Marinoscillum sp. 108: one gene and its partner. The protein of the gene in region 2 interacts with the protein of the main gene of each other region in a pairwise test. Links are inferred from orthologs where the notes say so. Each region holds a gene or a part of one and is shown on either strand. Other genes may lie near its edges.

Region 1 (3,896 bases), on a different replicon or contig from region 2:
TGAATGGCTGGCCACGCTCGATAGAGCTGTCAAAAGGCTCTCCGCTAAATAAACGACCAGCGTAGTGAACAGTCACCTCGTCACCTGGCTGCGCAGTTGCTCCGGTACCTTCCTGAGTAATGACGTACCTCAGACCAGACTCAGTAGTGATGGCATCAATGCCATTTTCTTCGAGATAGGCATCGATGGTTTCGCCATCAGAAACAAGCTTTTCTTCAAGAATCACTGATTCTTTGGCACGCTGCTTTTCAGTCATTTCCTGCACGTAAGCACGGTAATCTTCCTGGCTCATTTGGGCATGAAATTTCATATTGATGCTCATCACTGCAGCAGAGTCCATATCCGGAGGTAGCTGTGTCTGATAAGTTTCTTCGAATAGATTTTTGGCCGTTGTAGTGAAAAACACGCTATCACCCACTTCCATTTCTTTCAGTACCTCCTGCAGGTTGCCGGCTTTCATTTCCGGGTCAAAGGCCAAAGCCAATGGTTTTTCAGGAGTGGTTTCGGTAAGTACTTCACCATCAGCTCCCACTATTTTCAGGTATAAAACCACAATAGAATCTTTTTGGGCGCCAAGGCCGTCACCCTTCACCAGGCAGGATACTTCCACTCCGGTTTCTGTTGTAAAATCATTGTTTTTGTTGCAGGAAAATACCAGCAGCGGAAAGATCAATATCCAGATGTTTTTCATTTTGTTTTTTGGTTATGGGTTTGCTGAAATTTTGGAATCAGCGATTTAAATTTTTCTACAGTTTCCTCTAGTCCTAAATCAGAAATGCCGCCAGCGGCATTTTTGTGACCACCTCCGCTAAAGTACTCAGAGGCAATATCGTTCACAGCATAGTCGCCTACTGATCTGAATGACATTTTGACTTCACCACCTTTTTCCATGATGATGGCCGCCACCACAATGCCATTGATCGAAAGGGCATAATTGACCAAGCCTTCGGTGTCTCCGCTTTTCAAGTGAAATCGCTCGTGCTCTTCGGCACTGATCACAAAGTAGGCCACCTGATATTCAACATTCACCACCAACTTTTCCATTAGCGCATAACCAATGAATCTCAGTCGATTCAATGAATTGGTATCATAAATGAGTCGGCTTATTTTATTCACATCAGCGCCAATCTCCATCAGCTCAGCCACGGTGCGGTGGATTTTTGCGGAGGTGGAGCCGTGCTTGAACGAACCTGTGTCGGTCATGATGCCCGCATACAAGGCCTCGGCTATGGCCAAATTAATCTCTTCTTTACCATCCAGAAGCAGAATAAGGTCGTAGATCAGCTCCGCAGTAGCTGCGGCTTTGTTGTCCCAAAGTTCATAATCTGCGAACTGCTCAGGGTTCAGGTGATGGTCCACCAGCAACTTCTTAGCTTTGGAGGAGCCTACCATTTCGCCCAGCTTCTTGATCCTGTTGAGTCCGGAAAAATCCAGGCAGCAGATCAGATCTGCCTGCTCGAACAGTTCAGCAACCTGCTGATGGTTTTTCTCACCATACACCACCACCTCATCATTGCCCTCCATCCAGTGCAGGAAGTCAGGATAATCCGTAGGGGTGACCACAAGTGCCTCGTGCCCACGGTTTTTAAGAAAATGGTATAATCCCAGAGAAGAGCCCAAGGCATCAGCGTCAGGATTAGCGTGGGTGGTTATAATTATTTTCTTGGGGGTGGATAGTAATGCTTTTAAAGCGCTTAATTCCTTCATTAACAATTCTTGCCTCACCTTGGCTGTAAGTGAATCGCAAAACTCACAATAAATCAAGTAAATACAAAATGGCTGGTAAGGTGATAGTGAATAGGATAAATGTTATTTTTGCAGCCGTTTAGTAAAAGACTCAAAAAAACCAATTAAATGGCAGGAACAAGGACCTTCACAATGATCAAACCCGATGCATACGGATCAGGAAATACCGGTGCGATCACCAAAATGATTGAAGAAGCAGGCTTTGGTATCAAAGCAATGAAACTGACTCACTTATCTGCAGGCAGAGCAGGACAATTTTATGCAGTACACAAAGAGCGACCTTTTTACAATGACCTGGTCACTTATATGTCCTCTGGGCCCATCGTGGCTATGATTCTGGAAAAGGACAATGCAGTGGAAGATTTCAGAAAATTGATTGGTGCGACTAATCCAGCAGATGCTGCGGAAGGAACCATCAGAAAAATATTTGCTACTTCTATTGAGGCCAATGCTATCCACGGATCTGACTCTGACGAGAACGCAGAGATTGAGGGTTCGTTTTTCTTCTCAGGCCTGGAGAAGTTTTAATTAACTAGCAAGAAAGTATTGATTGAAAATGAAATCCCGGGCTGATCAGTCCGGGATTTTTTCTTCTTCCAGTTTTTCTACCCAGAAGTTATTGAATCCTTCGCCAATGTGAAGGGTGATGGTGCCCAGCTGGAGGAGCTCGAGGATGGCGAGGAAGTTGTAGATCACCAGAATTTTTTCGGGCTTTTCTTCCACCAAGGAGCTGAAGGAGATGCGATGATTCGGGCTGCTGTGTAGCCGCTGGATCAGATAATCCTTCTGCGTCGAAATGGTGTAAGGGTACTGTACCACCTGATGTGTAGGCCTGCTTTGATCAAATTCATACCGCTTCAGCACCTTCTGGAAAACCTTCATCAGCTTGTAAAGATCCAGATCCTGCATCTCGGCTTCCACATCAATGGACTGAGAGAGCTTTTTGATTTCTTTGAGCAGATTTCCCCTTTGTTCCCTATCCAGGCGATTGCTTTCCAGGCTGTTGAGCTCCTGAATCACCGATTTGTATTTTTTGTATTCCAGCAGGTGCTTCACCAACTCCTCTCGGGGGTCTATTTCGTTTCCTTCTTCATCCAATACCGGTCTGGGAAGTAACATCTTGGCTTTGATACGCATCAGTGTGGCAGCCACCAGTATGAATTCGCTGGCCACCTCCACATTCATCGTTTCCAGCTGATGGAGGTAATCCAGAAAATCACTGGTCACCTTAGCGATGGGAATATCATAGATGTCCAACTCGTCCCGTTCAATGAAAAAGAGCAACAGGTCAAATGGCCCCTCAAAGAGAGGAAGTTTGATCTCGTAAGTATTGGAATTTTGGAAATCGCTCACAGTAGGCCAAAGCTACTACTTCTGGCACTAATAGGAAATCTCAAAATAGTTTAGATTTGTGGAATATTTGATTCATAATTGTCTTGCCGCTAAACAATTAGAATTGAAAGTCGTTCATGAATCACCCCAAAAGATTACTATATGGAGATTAGGCCCGGAAAGCTTTTAGCGGAAATCGACAATCCCAACGACCTTAAGAAATTAGACGAGACTCAACTGGCTCAGGTGGCCGAAGAGCTTCGTGAGTACATCGTAGATCATGTCTCGGTGTATGGTGGGCATTTTGGGGCTAGTTTGGGAGTGGTAGAGCTCACTGTGGCACTCCACTACGTATTTAATACACCGGTGGATCAGCTCGTGTGGGATGTGGGTCATCAGGCTTATGGCCACAAAATATTGACCGGACGAAGAAAAGATTTTCATACCAACAGACTTTACAATGGCCTTTCAGGTTTCCCTAAAAGATCCGAAAGTGAGTATGACACCTTTGGGGTGGGCCACTCTTCCACCTCCATTTCTGCCGCTTTGGGTATGGCGTTTGGGTCAGACTATAAAGGGGAGAAGGAAAAGCACCACATAGCAGTCATTGGTGATGGAGCGATGACCGGAGGGATGGCATTTGAGGCCATGAATCACGCCGGAGATTCTAATAAAAACCTCTTGATTATTCTCAATGATAATTGCATGTCCATAGATCCGAATGTGGGTGCACTGAAGGATTATTTAACAGACATTACTACCTCACCTACCTACAATAAGATCAGGGATGATGTGTGGAAGGTGCTTGGAAAAATCAG
Region 2 (3,900 bases):
AGTCTTCCAGGATTTCTTCATCACCATATCAGCCGGGATTGTATCTGGTGGACTCGGAGCGTTCTTCCTCTATTCGCTTATCAAAAACAATGCATTGCCCGGCTACCTCCAAAATGTATTCACATTGGCACTGGTCATTTTCACCTTTGCCATATCGGAGATGATTCACGCTGAAGCGGGTCTGATGGCCGCCACTGTCATGGGAATTGCTCTGGCCAATGTGAAACTCGAAGAGCTTAAAAAAATACTTTCCTTCAAAGAAGACATCAGCGTAATCCTTATTTCAGTCCTTTTCATCCTGCTCTCTTCCAGAATAGACATCATTCAGATAGAAAAATTAGGTTGGGAAAGCCTGATCCTCTTCTTGATCATCATACTGATTGTAAGACCTATCGGTGTTTTACTAAGCACTATAGGTTCTCACCTCAACTGGAGAGAGATCGTCTTCATCTCATGGATCGGCCCCAAGGGGATCGTGGCAGCGGCCGTAGCATCTCTCTTTTCTCTCGATCTGATCAAAGGTGACACCCACATTGACCCAAAAGAAGCAGAACTACTCCTGCCCCTGGTATTTCTTATTATTGTGGGAACCGTGGTGCTGCAGGGTTCTTCTGCCAAATACGTGGCTTCCCTGCTTGGTGTAAAGCGTGCAGAACCCAAGGGTATTTTGATTGTGGGTGCTAATGAATTGGCACGTAAAATTGCTCAGGTCATTAAAGACCATGGCACCTATGTACTACTGGTAGACACCTCTGCTCCGAGTATCAAAGAAGCCAAAAAAGCGGGACTGAAAACCCTGCAATCCAATATTCTCTCTGATCAAATCTTTGATGAAATTGACCTATCGAAAATAGGTAAACTGGTGGCCATGACTTCTAACTCCGGACTTAATGACCTGGCTTGCACCTGGTTTGAAAAGGAACTGGGTGAGACCAATGTTTTCAGGCTCGCAAGTAAGGAAGAAGCGGACAACACCAACCTCCCGCTGCCCAAAAATGTGCTATTCAATGCGCGGGTGGACTTTGTCACACTCGTACAGTTGATCAGAGTGAAAAATCCATTCTCTGAAATATCTTTCGAAAGTCAGTCTGAGTATGAGGGTTTCAGAAGTAAGTTCGCAACAGGGATGATTCCTTTATTTTTATCAGGAGAGGGAGACGAGTTTCAGATCATTACAGGCTACACCAGCAAAACAGATAAACTTACCTCATTGGTGTATGTAAAGAAGCCCAACTTCGATTCAGAAACCGTCCCTGATGACGATCAGGATGTGGAGTACATCCAGTCGTAGCTCAGTTATTGGATGGGAACGGGAGTTAGCAAGTACGCTATCAACCTGATCAGCATAATCATTCCAACGATAAATCCCACGAGCATCATGCATCCCGGTAGTGTGTTTTTTCTTTCCCGACGCCCCTCGAGATGATCGTAGTAACTCATATCACCAATTTATAGATTCCTTTCCATTTTTAAGCAAATAATTATTCGCTTTTGAGAACGGTTTACTACCAAAAAATCCCCGATGAGCGGAAAACGGTGAAGGGTGTGGGGATTTGATCACAAAATGCTTCTGAGAATCTATGATTTCGCCTTTCCGCTGCGCATATGCCCCCCACAAAATAAAGACCAAGCCGTCTTTTTTTTCTGAGAGTAAACGGATCACAGCGTCCGTAAACTCCTCCCAGCCTTTGTTTTGATGAGATCCCGGCTGGTGAGCCCTGACAGTCAGAGTAGCGTTCAATAACAGAATGCCCTGCTGAGCCCATCGTTCCAGGCTTCCGTGTGATGGGATTTCGTTTCCGAGATCTCCTTTCAGCTCTTTGAAAATATTGACCAGTGATGGAGGCATAGGCATCCCCTCTCGCACCGAGAAACAAAGTCCGTTGGCCTGGCCGGGACCATGATAAGGATCCTGCCCTATTATCACTACCCGGGTATCTTCCACAGGACAAAGATCAAAGGCATTAAAAATCTGCCCTCCAGGTGGATAAATGGTATGTTTTTGATACTCTTCTTTTACAAACCCGGTAAGTTCCTTGAAATAACCCTTGTCAAATTCTCCTTCTAATAATGACTTCCATGAAGGTCCTATTTTTACATTCATATGTCTATCTGAAAACTTTCTTTTGATTGATAGTAAATTAAAAGAGAAATCTTATAAATTTCTCTCCGAAAACAAAGCAATGACTACTGATACCACAAAAGGAATAAAGGTAACGGTTGATACCGAATATCAGCAGGAATACTCCAATCCCGTACAGCGTCATTATGTATTCACCTATCAGATCACGATAGAAAATCTAAGTGATAAAACCATTCAACTGCTCTCCAGGCACTGGGACATCATAGATCTTACCTTCCCCAAAAGAGAAGTAGAAGGTGAAGGAGTGGTGGGAAAACAACCCATTCTGGAGCCTGGCCAAATGCACCAATACGTTTCCGGTTGTAACCTAAAATCTGGTTTTGGGAAAATGTATGGACATTACACCATGGAGCGCCTGGTAGATGGCAAACGATTCAAAGTGAATATTCCTGAATTTGAAATGGTCGTTCCATTCAAATTGAACTGACCACTTGGCTTCCCCATTTTTTACTTTCAAAGAATATCTGAAATACAGATCTGTATCACTTAATGCCCATGATCTGCACTCCCCTTTTGTCTTTGAGCTGTACAATGAAGTCATACGAAAAAGAGCAAAAACACAAGAATCAGCACTCCGGAAGCTCCGTCAAAAAATCACCAGATCTGACCTCACCGTTGATTTTCAGGATCCAAAAACAGGAGAAGATCATCGATCCACCGTGAAAAAACTATCACGAAGAGTAGCCTCCAGCCACTCCTTTTCTTATTTCCTCTTCAAGCTGATCAACCATCAAAAGTATCATACCGTATTGGAGGCTGGCACATCCATAGGGTTGAACACCCTGTATATGTCTCAATCAGTGGCCAGTAGTGTATGGACACTGGAAGGCTCTCCCCAAATTGCCAATATCGCTAAAAGGCATTTCGAAAAGTTGGGCCTCTCCGATATTCATCAGGTCATTGGTGATGTCAGAGACACTTTTGTATCAACCCTCAGTGAATCACAGCCAGCTTTGATTTTCCTGGACGCAGATCACCGATCAGACACCATCGCATTCTACCTCGATGCCATCAGGAAACATTCACCCGGCACTCAGTGCATCATTGTTCATGATATCTATTGGTCTCAGGACATGAAAAACAGCTGGAGCGCCATCGTCAAAAATCCGGCATATCCTCTCACGATTGACATCTTCCAGGCCGGAATTATATTCCCACACCATCCCATCAAAAAGCAGCACTTTGTATTGAAGTTTTAAGGACTTCAAGAGATTATTATTTTCGGCCCTATTCGTCTATTTTTGCGTGCAAATCAAAAAACAGCGATGGAAGTACAAAACGAAAACAGCACCCCACAGAGCAATCCGAAACCAAAAGACAGAACCGCCCTATTCATCGGGTTGATTGTGGCCTTGCTAGGGGTCCTGATATTTTTATACTACACCAATGATACCCTCGAAAAAGAGAAAGAGGCCCAGGCCCTGGAGCTCAACAAAACGCTGCTGCAACTGGACAGCATCTCCAGCCAACTGGATAGCAAAATCCTGACCATCTCCCAGCTTGGAGGGGAAATAGACACACTATTGAAAATCAAGCAACAGCTGGAAACAGAAAAGAAGCAACTCCTGACTAACCAGAGCAGACAAAAAGACCTCATGGCCTCACTCAAAGATCGGGTGGATGGCTACCAGGAGCTATTATTGGCCAAGGATGTGGAAATAGAAGAATTAAAGAAGCTCAACGAAGAACTGCTCACCGAGAACGTGGAGCTGAAAACAGAAAAGCAACAGCTGAACGAATCCATTCAGGAAATCAAC

Evidence for each region.
Region 1: the proteins of GV030_RS04530 (region 2) and GV030_RS16370 interact in binary tests that used the Escherichia coli proteins (3 or more experiments, as listed by UniProt). The link is inferred for Marinoscillum sp. 108 from one-to-one orthologs.

The regions. Positions count from the first base shown.
Region 1 is NZ_LR734812.1:154,929-158,824, forward strand. What follows is about bases 718-3,564. They hold GV030_RS16370 (nucleoside-diphosphate kinase), read left to right. Parts: upstream 718-1,854; coding sequence 1,855-2,274; downstream 2,275-3,564. Other genes in these bases: GV030_RS16365 (bifunctional oligoribonuclease/PAP phosphatase NrnA), read right to left, coding at 718-1,707; GV030_RS16375 (ScpA family protein), read right to left, coding at 2,320-3,099; dxs (1-deoxy-D-xylulose-5-phosphate synthase), read left to right, coding at 3,241-3,564. Also shown: GV030_RS16360 (FKBP-type peptidyl-prolyl cis-trans isomerase), read right to left, coding at 1-691; more of GV030_RS16365, read right to left, coding at 688-717; more of dxs, read left to right, coding at 3,565-3,896. UniProt on the Escherichia coli protein: Major role in the synthesis of nucleoside triphosphates other than ATP. The ATP gamma phosphate is transferred to the NDP beta phosphate via a ping-pong mechanism, using a phosphorylated active-site intermediate.
Region 2 is NZ_LR734808.1:1,091,527-1,095,426, forward strand. Bases 274-3,124 are described here. They hold GV030_RS04530 (uracil-DNA glycosylase), read right to left. Parts: upstream 2,105-3,124; coding sequence 1,442-2,104; downstream 274-1,441. Other genes in these bases: GV030_RS04525 (sodium:proton antiporter), read left to right, coding at 274-1,291; apaG (Co2+/Mg2+ efflux protein ApaG), read left to right, coding at 2,184-2,570; GV030_RS04540 (O-methyltransferase), read left to right, coding at 2,575-3,124. Also shown: more of GV030_RS04525, read left to right, coding at 1-273; more of GV030_RS04540, read left to right, coding at 3,125-3,342; GV030_RS04545 (chromosome segregation protein SMC), read left to right, coding at 3,409-3,900. UniProt on the Escherichia coli protein: Excises uracil residues from the DNA which can arise as a result of misincorporation of dUMP residues by DNA polymerase or due to deamination of cytosine.